3 regions of the Marinobacter sp. AL4B genome follow, and region 1 is predicted to be linked to each of the others. Evidence: predicted binding sites of a transcription regulator. Region 1 holds the regulator's gene; each other region holds the start of a gene.
What was found. The regulator LexA, encoded in region 1, represses DNA repair genes until DNA is damaged. The targets are predictions, from matches to a motif close to CTGTNTNNNNANACAG.
Positions count from the first base shown of each region.

Region 2: recA (recombinase RecA) is a predicted target of LexA. The motif match lies at 1,713-1,728, and genes of this name have one in related genera.
Region 3: recN (DNA repair protein RecN) is a predicted target of LexA. The motif match lies at 1,761-1,776, and genes of this name have one in related genera.

Region 1 is NZ_JAILWZ010000011.1:672,476-676,862, forward strand. Features, by position in the region: gene K5L82_RS07275 (DUF1329 domain-containing protein) at 1-283, opposite strand, end outside; gene K5L82_RS07280 (DUF6586 family protein) at 488-988, shown strand; gene K5L82_RS07285 (hypothetical protein) at 1,045-1,305, shown strand; gene K5L82_RS07290 (cell division inhibitor SulA) at 1,315-1,794, opposite strand; gene lexA (transcriptional repressor LexA) at 1,837-2,445, opposite strand; gene K5L82_RS07300 (amidoligase family protein) at 2,616-3,617, shown strand; gene K5L82_RS07305 (gamma-glutamyl-gamma-aminobutyrate hydrolase family protein) at 3,610-4,380, shown strand; gene K5L82_RS07310 (translocation/assembly module TamB domain-containing protein) at 4,377-4,387, opposite strand, start outside.
Region 2 is NZ_JAILWZ010000011.1:805,900-810,286, reverse strand. Features, by position in the region: gene K5L82_RS07890 (FAD-dependent oxidoreductase) at 53-1,186, shown strand; gene K5L82_RS07885 (CinA family protein) at 1,161-1,661, shown strand; gene recA (recombinase RecA) at 1,828-2,874, shown strand; gene K5L82_RS07875 (flavodoxin family protein) at 2,897-3,358, shown strand; gene K5L82_RS07870 (Lon protease family protein) at 3,463-4,387, shown strand, end outside.
Region 3 is NZ_JAILWZ010000013.1:315,283-319,669, forward strand. Features, by position in the region: gene dnaK (molecular chaperone DnaK) at 1-891, opposite strand, end outside; gene grpE (nucleotide exchange factor GrpE) at 984-1,580, opposite strand; gene recN (DNA repair protein RecN) at 1,840-3,519, shown strand; gene fur (ferric iron uptake transcriptional regulator) at 3,593-4,012, opposite strand; gene K5L82_RS11770 (outer membrane protein assembly factor BamE) at 4,135-4,387, shown strand, end outside.

The DNA.
Region 1 (4,387 bases):
TGTCCCGGTATAAATCCAGGTTGTCCCGGGTTACAACGAATAACGGTTCATCTTGGGGAAAAGGATTTACTTCAACGTTTCCCTCTTTCCAATTTGCTGGAGGGGTTGCCAAACCACCCTGCCAGGCCGGAATAGTACCGGCATCGTTGGCAGCCCGCACTGCGCCTACCGGTGTTAACTCGCTTTTTAAACGCTTCGCTTCCTCTGGAGCCACCGTGGCCCACGCGGAACCGGACACACTTAACGCAGCAATAGTGACGACTGCTAACAATCGGTTTCGCATTCCTTATTCTCCAACAATGATCTTTTGAGCACCTGCACTCTGCTCCAAGTGGCCCTTTTTGCCAAATTCAAACGATCGTTTCAAGAAATTCTTTGTAGTTTCTTGTGTCTAAGCACAAACCACGGGCGGAAGAAATGCCTGTTTAAAAATGATACGCTAAGCAGCTAACTTTAAAGGATCGGCTTAATTCAGCACGGGTCAACTATGGCGTCTCAATGGTACTCACTGACTTCCCAGAAATTGTATCTGGCGAAGATTTTACTAGCGCAGCTGGAACAACCCATTGAGCAAGCTCAAGTTAACCCCCAAAGCACTATGCTGAATGAAGCCACGACGCAGGGCGTTATTGAGCTATTGCTGCGAGCCCGAAGCACCTTGATGGTGATGATCGCACAGCATCATCAGCAAAAAGTCTCGGAACCACTGTCTCTTGAAGCACTCAGAACCCGAATCCCCTACGAGACTGAAGATCTCGAGGATTTAGAAACGTTACAGCGTTCTCCAGCCAGCTGGTGGTCTCATCTTGAACAACTTGAAAAGACTCTGAAGCAGCCGCCCACACCTAAAAAAACCGTCTCGGCTGACAACATCATTGCGGTTTCTGCAGAGGATGGTGCGGATCGATCAGCCAAGAGCCTGCAAAACACCCTGACGGCCATGACCGATTTTGCCCGAGCCGTAGAAAACAGACATAACGAGTGGTAACCACCTCTCCTGAACCGCTACTCACGAATAAATCGCACCAAGCAAAGGCCTAAAGAATGTCACCATCGTTTTTTGAAATCGTTGAATTACCTAACGGAGACTATGCTTTACGTCGCGTTGATGACGATGCCGCACCGCTGGTCCGCATTTCTTTCTCACCCGAAGCGAAGGAAATGATGGCAGACCGAGACATGAGCATCGCAAAAGCTATGATCGCGGCAGGCATCGAAGCCACCGGAACTATTTCTGAAGAAGTTGATTGGGGCGACGAGGAAGGCGACTTTGGCGACGCCCAACCTCACTACACGCTCCACTAGGTTTCGACATTACCGCTGGCGCAGTACGACTCCGTGACTCTTTCCTTTCGCAGAAGCTTTTTGCAGCGACTCGAGCGCAGAGCGCGCCAGCTTGTTAGTCCACAACACAACCGCATGGCAGGTGCCCGCTCCAAGCGCCAACTCAGCCAACTGCTGAGCCGGAATCTCTGGTGTTGAACGCAGCACCAGAATCTCACCCGTCACAATGCCATGCGTGTTTTGCCACTTCCCTACCAAAGAATGAGGGGGGTCTATCCAGGCCAACCAACGTTTTTCCTGATTCAATTGCGTCAACATCGGCAACAGCAACTGAAAATTCTCAACCTGACCCTCCGGCAGGATAATCTCAGTCACGTTCCCCCTGAGATCGACCTGCCCCGAGGTCGTGCGCCGAGATTCAGGTCGGCGATAATGCGATGAAGCTGCCTGCGCAGAAATCACAGCTGCGGGTTGAAACGCCATATTATGATTGAAGCTCAACTGTTCCATCACTCACCTACCTGCGTTGTTCGCATGTCTAATTGTCAGCTTTCAGTGCAACTCTGAACGCCGGATGACACCCACACCAAGCCCTTCAATGAAAAGCTCTTGCTCCGTCAGATCTACCTCAATGGGGCTGAACTCTTCGTTTTCGGCAATCAACCACACTTTATCGCCATCCTTACGGAACCGTTTAACGGTGACTTCGTCTCCCACACGCGCGATAACAATCTGACCATTCTGGACATCTTGAGTCCGGTGAACCGCCAGCAAATCCCCATCAAGAATACCGATGTCTTTCATGCTCATGCCTCGCACACGCAGCAGGTAATCCGCCTTTGGCGAGAAAAAGTTAGGCTGGAGTGCGCAATGATCTTCAACGTGTTCCTGAGCCAGTATCGGACTACCCGCCGCAACCTGACCGATAACCGGCAACCCCAAATCCGGCTCGGCTTCCGGCAGCCTTATGCCCCGACTGGCCCCGGGTACCATTTCAATAGCGCCCTTGCGCGCCAGAGCTCTTAAGTGTTCTTCAGCTGCGTTCGCTGAACGAAAACCCAGTTCTGCCGCAATCTCTGCACGGGTTGGCGGATAGCCAGTCTCATCAAGATATCGCCGAATAATATCCAGTACTTGGGACTGCCTGGCAGTTAGTTTCATGTTGGGCCACTCCAGATAATGATGACTGGTTTTTTATACAGTGATTTGACTATATACAGTGTTTTATCCAGTGTAAAGTCTGTTATCGATCATTTGTGGCCACTAACGTGAAACGTCATACCGCTGTGTTATGGTGGCTAACAAAGTCTTCAAAGGAACCGCGACATACTATGAGCTCTTCAAAACTCAGCAATATGCCTGTCAACACGCGCACCACTGATGGCAATGAACGCAAGGTTGGAGTAGAAATTGAGTTATCCGGGCTCAGTTATGATGCACTTATAGACCATGCCAGTCGGTTGCTTGGCGGCAAACCGGAACTCCAATCCCGGTATGTCACAAGCATCAAAACCAACGATGGTGATTACACAATTGAGTTGGATTCCGATCCGATCAAAGATCTTAATCTCGCTGATGAAGGGCTGCCCACTTCCATTCGGGAACTGGCCTCTCACGCGATGGATGCCATCGATTTCGCTGCCGAGAAAATTGTGCCCTTGGAAATTGTGGGCCCGCCCTTGCCACTGTCCAAGCTACACATCATGGAAACGCTGGTGGACGAACTCCGTGACTTAGGCGCGCTGGGAAGCAGGGAAGCGCTCTATTTTGCATTTGGACTGCAGCTAAACCCGGAACTGCCAGACTTGGAACCCGGCACCCTAGTGCGCTATCTGCAAGCGTTTGCGGCCTTGTATGAGTGGCTAAAATCGCGACACCAAATCGATATCAGTCGCAAGTTCACCACCTACATCGAACCGTGGAGCACTAAATATACGGAGAAGCTGATGCAGGATAACTACGCTCCTGACATCAGAGGTTTGATGAAAGACTACCTTGACAGCAACCCGACTCGAAACCGCGCTCTGGATTTGCTGCCGCTGTTTGCTCATCTCGACGCAGATTATCTGGCCGAGTATGTGCAAGATCCTCGCATCAAAAGCCGCCCTACTCTTCATTACCGGCTTCCAGACTGCGACATCGACAATCCGAACTGGCATTTTTCCACCGTTTGGAACGATTGGGTGGTACTTGAGAAACTAGCCAATAACGCTCAGGATCTGGCGGTACTGCGCAGGAAGTTCCGGGAAGCGCAAGAATTGAGCTTTCACAACCTGACCCATTCCTGGACCGACACCACTCAGCAATGGCTTCAAGAACACGGCTATGTCTAATACAGAAACCGAAACAGACATTCCGGGACTGACGATCGGTATTAGTGGCCCCGCCCGACGAAGTCTTGCTCAGAGGCTAATCAGCCTCGGTTTGCGCTTGTCGGGCGCACGTACCCACTACATTCGCCCTGGCTCACGGATCAACGTTGCGCTGCTGGACGGGTTGGTACTTTCCGGTGGTACCCACGTGCACCCGGAACGCTACGGCCAACAGTCCCAGGTGACAGCCAAGTACAACCCGAAAAGAGATGACACCGATCACCGATTACTGGAACAGGCGGAGGCCCTTGGTATTCCGGTACTCGGTATCTGCCGCGGAGCGCAGTTCATCAATATTTTCCACGGTGGGTCTTTGTGTCAGAACGTCACGCCTCTTCGGGTAAATACCCGGCATCGACCTTTGCTGCTACCACTGCAAACCGTAAGACTGGTTTCAGGCAGTCGGCTAGCGGAATTGATGCAGAGCTGGCGAATTGGTGCCAATCGCATTCATAGCCAAGCCATCAAGCAACTCGGCCAAGGCCTTCGGGTTACCGCGGTGGACAACGACTTGTTTGTTCAAGCTATCGAAAGTACCGGAAAACAATGGCTACTGGGCGTGCAATGGCACCCTGAATATCTGCTCTATCACGCCGGTCATCGGCGTATTTTTCGTCGGCTGGTTCAAGCAGCCTGCGAACGAAAGCTCCAACGTCTCGAGAACGAGAGTGCTCAATGGAGTGACGAGGCAAAACGCCTGTTCGAACGGGACAATAGTCGTTAAAAATCCC
Region 2 (4,387 bases), 130 kb from region 1:
TGCACTTGAGAATACCTTTGTTTGTTCTGCGTCGACAATCACCGGAGTCGTTATGAAACGCCTTATTTTGATGGGGGCTGGCCACGCACATCTGATCGCGTTAAAGCAATGGATAACGACGCCCCTTGACGATGTCGAGTTGGTTCTGGTGACGCCATCAAGATGGCAATACTACTCGGGCATGATTCCCGGGTGGATTGCCGGGCATTACACCATTGATCAATGCCGGGTTGATGCTGAGCCGGTGGCGAAAGCGGCCGGTGCCAAGCTTGTTTTGAGTAGCGTCGTGGAAATCCTGGCGGACGATAAAAAGATTCGTCTGGCGGATGGCGATTTGCTGGATTACAGCTGGCTTTCAATCGATATCGGCGCGAGAACCAACCTTGAGAATCTTCGAGGGTTCACCGGCTCGTTGCTGAGCATTAAGCCATTGGGGCAGTTTCACCAACAATGGTCACGCTTAAACGAAGCGTCTGACGGCAGGGTCCAGCATTTGGTCGTAGTGGGTGGCGGTGCGGCAGGTGCCGAGTTGGCGATGGCCATGGCACATGTCGGAGCGGGAGGCGCTGAAGCGGATGCCAGGGTAAGTTTGATAACGGGTAATCAAGGACTGTTGCCGGATTTTAGCCAACGTTTACGCAAATTGACCCGTCGGAAGCTGGCAAAGCTGGACGTGGACATTGTTGAAGAGCGAGCTGAAGCTGCCGGCCGTTATCTGACTCTGACGAATGGCACGTCCCTGGATCCAGACTTGGTTATGGCGGTAACCGGTTCTGAGGCTTTTCCATTTCTGGCGACAAGTGGTCTGGCGGTAGACGCCCAGGGCTTTGTGCTGGTGAATGAATGCCATCAAAGCCTGTCTCATCCTGACGTTTTCGCGGCCGGCGATGCCTGTAGCCGCCTCGATCAGGCCGTGAAGCGCTCCGGCGTACATGCCGTTCGTGCGGCGCCAGTACTGGCGGACAACCTGCGTGCAGCAATCGCATCTGGCAAGCTTAGAGCCTTTCAGCCCCGAACCAATACGTTGTACCTTATTGCCTGTGGTGACAAGGTCGCGGTCGGGAGTTATGGCCCTTTTTCTTTCTCTGGAAAGTGGGTTTGGCGCTTGAAAGACAAAATTGATCGTGGGTTTGTGGACGGTTTTAACGGGAGATCGAACGATGCAGGCATCCGAGTTGGCGCTTGAGCAAGCTGGAGATCAGTTGGCCACGCTTCTGAAGCAGCAGGGCAGAACGATTGCGACCGCAGAGAGCTGCACTGGCGGTTGGGTTGCTAAGGTGTTGACCGATAGCGCTGGCTCGTCGGCGTACTTGATGGCGGGGTTGGTAACCTACAGCAACGAAGCCAAGAGCACCATTCTGGGCGTGGAGGCGTCTGCGCTGGAAAAGTATGGCGCTGTGAGCGAAGCCGTGGTTCGCCAAATGGTCGAAGGTGCCATAAAGGCTGTAGGTGTTGACGTGGCGGTAGCCATTAGTGGTATCGCCGGCCCCGGCGGGGGGCGCGAGGATAAGCCCGTCGGTACAGTCTGGTTTGCTTGGGGAATGGGAAGCGAGCGTACCGAGGCCAGCGTGAAACGCTTTAATGGAGATCGAGATCAGGTGAGGCGCCAGGCGGTTTTGTATGTCCTGCAAGGGGTTACGGAATATCTTCGGAAGCTGTGATGTTTTTCGCTTGGGCGGGGGTTGGTCTCTGCGAACGCTTATGTTTTAATACTGTTCAAATATACAGGAAAAGCACTGGATAGCCTCCGGTGTATTCTTTTGAATATCGCTGCGGGCCTTAAACATATAGAGGCTCGGGCATTCAGGTAAACAAGGTGGGGCAATAATGGAAGATAACCGCAAGAAAGCACTTAGCGCAGCACTTGGCCAGATTGAGCGTCAGTTCGGCAAAGGTGCCGTGATGAAGATGGGCGATCAGCCCCGCGAAGCCATTCCTGCGGTATCTACCGGCTCCTTGGGATTGGATGTTGCTCTGGGTATAGGCGGCTTGCCATACGGCCGGATTGTTGAAATTTACGGCCCGGAAAGCTCCGGTAAAACCACGTTGACCCTTCAGGTCATCGCTGAAGCTCAAAAACAGGGTAAAACCTGTGCCTTTATCGATGCCGAGCACGCGCTTGATCCTATCTACGCCGAGAAGCTGGGCGTTAACGTAGACGACTTGCTGGTGTCACAGCCTGATACGGGTGAGCAGGCGCTGGAAATTGCCGACATGTTGGTGCGTTCAAACGCCATTGACGTGATCATTGTCGACTCGGTAGCCGCACTGACGCCGAAGGCAGAAATTGAAGGCGAGATGGGTGACAGTCACGTTGGCCTTCAGGCTCGTTTGATGTCTCAAGCTCTGCGTAAGTTGACCGGTAACGTGAAACACGCCAACTGTCTGATGGTCTTTATTAACCAGATTCGTATGAAGATTGGTGTGATGTTTGGTTCTCCCGAAACGACCACCGGTGGTAACGCTCTGAAATTCTACTCATCTGTGCGTCTGGATATTCGCCGTATTGGTGCTGTCAAAGACGGGGACGAAGTGGTTGGTAACGAAACCCGTGTGAAGGTTGTTAAAAACAAGGTGGCGCCACCGTTCAGGCAAGCCGAATTCCAGATCATGTACGGTAAGGGCATCTACCACATGGCTGAAGTGGTCGACATGGGTGTGAAAGAAGGCTTTGTTGATAAAGCCGGAGCCTGGTACGCCTACAACGGTGACAAGATTGGCCAGGGCAAGGCAAACGCGTGCAAATATCTGGAAGAGCATATGGACGTGGCTCAGGAAATCGAGGCTAAAGTTCGTGAGAAGTTAATGCCTAAGCCAGTTAAGAAGGACGAGGCTGCAGCCGCAACGGCTGAGGCAAACGGAGAGTTGCTCTAATAACAGTTAGTGGAGGTGTGTTATGAAGCGATTGCTTATTGTAGCCCATGCCCCATCTCCGAATACTTTGCGGTTGCGGGAAGCCGTTGAAAACGGCGCCCGCCACCCGGATGTTGAATCGGTAGAAGTGGTTGTGAAAGCGCCGCTGGATGCCGGCCCCGAGGATGTTCTGGCTTGCGATGCGATCATCCTCGGTACCACCGAAAACCTCGGCTATATGTCGGGGGCCCTCAAAGATTTCTTCGACCGAAGTTATTACCCCTGCCTTGAAGAGACACAAGGTCTCCCTTTCGCTTTTTACGTTCGTGCCGGGCACGATGGCACTGGTACTAGCCGGGCGATTGAAAGTATTGCCACCGGATTACGTTGGAAGTTGGTTAAAGAGCCTCTGACTTGTCGCGGCGAGTACAAAGAAGAATTTGTTGAGCAGTGTGAAGAGTTGGGGCTGTATGTGGCCGCGAGTCTGGATGCTGGTTTGGTTTAATTCAATTCGCTAAAACTGGAAGTGATAGGCGACAGTCGGCAGCGCAAGCACTACAATGCAAGGTTGTTTTTACCATCTGAAATCGACCTCGACGGGTACCAAACTTGAAGTCATTGCCGTTGCACCAGTTGTACAAAGCCTGTGTTCTGAAAGACCTGCCATTTAAAACCACCCGGCAATTGGAACCGCTGGCCGAAATCGTGGGCCAAAATCGGGCGGAAGAAGCCGTTCGCTTTGCGTTGGCCATGCCTCACGGTGGGTACAACGTGTACGCCGTTGGCCGAAACGGTTTGGGTAAGCGCACGATGATGCTGCGCTACCTTGAACATCACACCGATTCCAAGCAGCAGATTCATGACTGGTGTTATGTCGCCAATTTCGACGAGCCCAGAAATCCGACATTGCTTAAATTACCTGCAGGCATGGGCCATCAACTGAAGCAGGACATGGACAAACTGATGTCCCGTTTGGTCAAAATGATCCCGCAGACGTTTGAAGGTGATGGCTTTCTGGAAAGAGCTGAAAGCCTGAAAAATGACTACGTCAAAATGCAGGAAGACGAACTCGAGAAGGTTGCTGCACAAGCACGGCGAAAAAAGGTCAGCCTGACTGTGACGACGCCCGGCGGCTATCGGTTGGTCGCTATGAATGGAGATCAGCCTCATACGCCGGAAAGCTTCAAAGAGTTGACGGATGCACAGCGGGACAAATTTGAGGAAGTCATTAACAAGTTGGAGAAAAAACTCCGGCAAGCACTTCGAAAATTGGCCGACTGGGAAATGGAGTACGCTGAAAAGCAGCAGGCGCTAAATCAGGAAACGCTTGAAGCTATATCCGGGCATCAATTAGATGAATTGGAGACCAAGTATGAAAAGCATACGGATGTGGTCACCTATCTGAAAGCAGTCCGTAAAGATCTGGCTGAAAACCTCGATATTTTTCTGGAAGACGGCGAGGAACAGGCGGCGATGGCCTATGCTTCGTTGGACAGAAAGGCACCCCGTCGCTACCTGATCAACTTATTGGTAC
Region 3 (4,387 bases), on a different contig from region 1:
GTTCATGTGCTTAGGACCAGACGCATCTGCGGTAACGTATGGCAGGTTCACGTCGGTCTGCTGGCTGCTCGACAATTCGATCTTGGCTTTTTCCGCAGCTTCTTTCAGACGCTGCATCGCCAGTGAGTCACCGCGCAGGTCGATACCACTGTCTTTCTTGAACTGGTCTGCCAGGTATTCGATAACCTTCAGGTCGAAGTCTTCACCACCCAGGAAGGTGTCGCCGTTGGTGGCCAGAACTTCGAACTGATGCTCGCCATCCACGTCGGCAATTTCGATGATGGACAGGTCAAAGGTACCGCCACCCAAGTCATACACGGCTACTGTGCGGTCACCGCTTTGTTTGTCCATGCCATAGGCCAGAGCAGCTGCAGTCGGCTCGTTGATAATCCGCTTAACTTCCAGACCCGCGATCTTACCGGCGTCTTTGGTGGCTTGGCGTTGGCTGTCATTAAAGTAAGCCGGAACCGTAATAACTGCCGCACTTACTGTTTCGCCCAGGTAGTCTTCAGCAGTTTTCTTCATCTTCTTCAGCGTTTCCGCTGAAATCTGCGGCGGAGCCATTTTCTGGCCTTTCACATCTACCCACGCATCACCGTTGTCTGCTTTGGTGATTTTGTAAGGAACCATCTTGATGTCTTTTTGTACCACGTCGTCTTCAAAACGACGACCGATCAAACGCTTGATGGCATACAAAGTGTTGTGCGGGTTAGTAACCGCTTGGCGCTTAGCTGACTGACCAACCAGCGTTTCGCCATCATCGGTGTAAGCAATGATGGAAGGGGTGGTGCGATCACCCTCGGCGTTTTCAATAACCTTGACCTTGTCGCCGTCCATTACGGCTACACAGGAGTTGGTGGTTCCGAGGTCAATACCGATAATCTTGCTCATAAATTCACTCCAAATCTTGCTGAAATCTACCCGAAGTGATGACACCCCGGTTGCTTCTGTTTAATGGCTATATTGGCGCTTTATTCGGTTTTTCAAGCCTGCTCGTCGATTTTTGGTGCACTTTCTGCCTTCGCCACCACAACCATGGCCGGGCGAACGACACGACCGTTCAGCAGATAACCTTTCTGCACAACTGCCACAACACTGTTGGGCTCCGCGTCTGGCGCGGGAACCATCGACATGGCTTCATGCTGCTGCGGATCAAACGGCTCACCAACCGGGTTCAGCTGCTCGACGTTGAACTTTTGAAGGCTGCCGAGAAACAAGCCCAGAGTCATTTCCGCACCCTGGCGGATGGAAGCCACCAACTCGCCGGATTCTTCCTGACCTTCGGTGCTCTCAACCGCCTTTTCCAGGCTGTCAGCAACGGGCAGCAGCTCCTTCACGAACTTTTCCAAGGCGAACTTGTGCGCCTTTTCAACGTCCAACTCTGCCCGGCGACGAACATTCTGCATCTCTGCCTGAGCACGTAAAGCCTGATCCTGATGCTCCTGCAACTGGGCTTTCAGCGCATCCAGCTCAGAACCTTCACCAGCCTCAGCCTGAGCGTCCTGCTCAGCGTTGGCCGCGACTTCATCTACCTCAACCTGCTCTTCTACTTGCTCGTTGCGCTTATCGTCAGCACTCATGATCACTCCCAATACGTTTTCCAGCGCCCGAAGGCACGCGGCGAATAGAGCCTACCGCTCAAAACGGCAGGAAATATATGCTTTGCGAACCGATATGGGGTTCAGCCCATCAGATTCAACCTTTTCAACAAGGGATTCTTTCTATTTTTTACCCGCCGAAATTTGCAAACCCAAAAATCACTGTATATATTCACAGCAACTGTATAAGCGAACAGTATTATTTTTGAAGCCCTCTCGGGGCCCAAGCGGAGGTATCGGCATGCTTACACAACTTACCGTTTCCAACTACGCCATCGCCGAACGCGTTGAACTACAGTTCAACAAGGGCATGACAGCACTGACCGGAGAAACTGGCGCTGGCAAATCCATTGTTCTGGATGCCTTGGGCCTCGCCATGGGCGGCCGCGCAGACGCCGGCGCCGTGCGTCACGGTGCCAAGCGTGCTGATATCACCGCCAGCTTCGACATTTCGAGCATCCCGGAAGCTGGCGCGTGGCTTGAAAGCCATGACTTGGACGAGAAAAGCGAATGCATCCTGCGCCGAACCATCAGCAAAGACGGGCGCTCCAAAGCGTTTATCAACGGCCAACCCTCGCCGCTATCCCAATTGAAAGAACTGGGCGGCCTGCTGATGGATATCCACAGCCAGCATCAACATCAATCACTGCTTCGCAAAGACACCCATCGAAAATTACTCGATGATTTTTCCGGCGCTGAACAATTGGCCGAGCAAACTAAAGCTGCCTGGAAAAACTGGCACCAAACCCAGCAGAAACTGCTCCAGCGCCAGCAAAACGCCGATGAAACCGAAGCCAAGCTTCAGTTGCTGCGATATCAGGTAGAAGAACTCGACCGCTTGGCGCTCGACGACGGCGAACAAGAAGCTCTCGAGCAAGAACAAGCACAACTTAGCCAGGCCGACGCAATCTTACACTGCAGCCATCAGGCGGCGCAGTTTTGCACAGAGGATGAAACCAGCGCTGCGAGCAGCCTGCGCCAGGCACTCCAACTGCTAGAACAATTGCCTGTTGAAGTACCCGAGCTTATCGACACTTTACAAATGCTCAACGAAGCCCAGATTCAGATTTCCGAAGCGGGCGACAACCTGCGACGTTTTGTTGACGATTATGAAGCGGACCCAACACGACTCGCCGAAATTGAAGAGCGCTTGAGCGCCGTTTACCAAATGGCACGCAAACATCGAATTGGGCCAGAAGAACTGCCTGAACTGCACCAACGCTTACGGGCCGAGCTGGAGGAATTAGACGGCGGCGCAGGCAGTCTCGAGCAACTCGAAGCGGAAATGGAAAGCTTTAAAGCCAAGTTTGACGCGGTTGCAGCGCAATTGTCAGCCAAACGCGAGCAGGCAGCCGCAGAGCTGGACCAGCGCATTGCCCACGAATTGGCTCAACTGAGCATGCCATCTGTGCAGTTTGTCACCCATTTGAACAGGGACAAAGAAGGCGATCCAGCGCCGCACGGCTTGGAGGACATTGAATTTCTGGTCAGCGCCAACCCCGGCCAACCGGCCCGACCACTGGCAAAAGTCGCATCTGGTGGTGAATTGTCTCGGATCAGCCTCGCGATTCAAGTTGTTGTTGCGCAAACTTCAACAACGCCCACATTGGTATTCGACGAAGTGGACGTTGGCATTGGCGGTGGCACCGCCGAAGTGGTTGGTCGCTTGCTGCGATCTCTGGGAAGCAATGGACAAGTGCTTTGCGTAACTCACCTACCGCAAGTGGCAGCGCAAAGCCATCAACATCTGTTCGTGAGTAAATTTACAGAAAAAGAAGCCACTTTCTCGCGCATCGAAGCACTGAACGACCAAGGCAGAATTGATGAGGTGGCCCGAATGCTGGGCGGCGTAGACATGACAGAACAAACCATCGCGCACGCGAAAGAAATGGTCGTGAAAGGCCAGGCAACCCATCACTAGGTAAAGAATCCCCTCTCGATTTCGAGAGTTTTTGGGGCCCGCCTATGCCGGCCCCTTTTTTTATTGCTTTCGCTTACTTATCGTCAGATTTTATTGGCCTAACGTACAAAATCAGGCTGTGTTCGACGATTTCGTAGCCGTGCTCTGCGGCAATTTTCTTCTGACGCTCTTCGATCACTTCATCGACAAACTCGACAACTTCGCCGGTCTGAGTGCACACCATGTGGTCATGGTGGTCATCACCAGCCATCTCGAACACGGCATGTCCGCCTTCGAAATTGTGCCGGAGAATCAGCCCTGCAGTTTCGAATTGAGTCAGCACCCGATACACAGTTGCCAATCCCACGTCGTCGCCTTGGTCTAACAGTTTTTTATAGACATCCTCGGCACTCAAATGATGCTCTTTAGCATTCTCAAGGATATTGAAGATCTTAACTCTCGGAAGAGTTACCTTAAGACCGACTTTTCGTAATTCGGTGTTTTCAGATGACATGCTAGTATTCACTCTTTGGTGTGCCTTACGGCTTCCGGTATGATGAAGCCGCCGTTCAACGGTTAGCCCGTTTCACACCTGCTCCAGGCAGGCGAACTCAAGATAGAGGATTTCCCTAAGCGATGCAAAAGCTCACCGCTATCGTTCTTATTAGCATTATATCTCTGGCGGGATGTGTTTTCCCGGGCGTTTACAAAATCAACGTCCAACAGGGCAATATTGTCACTGACGAAGAACTGTCCAGCTTGTCCGAAGGCATGCAACGGAGCCAAGTCCACGCGCTGCTAGGAACGCCCTTGACGCTAAACCCAGTTGATCCGTCACAGGAATACTACATTTATACGTTCCAGCGCCGAGGCGGTGACATCGAAGAGC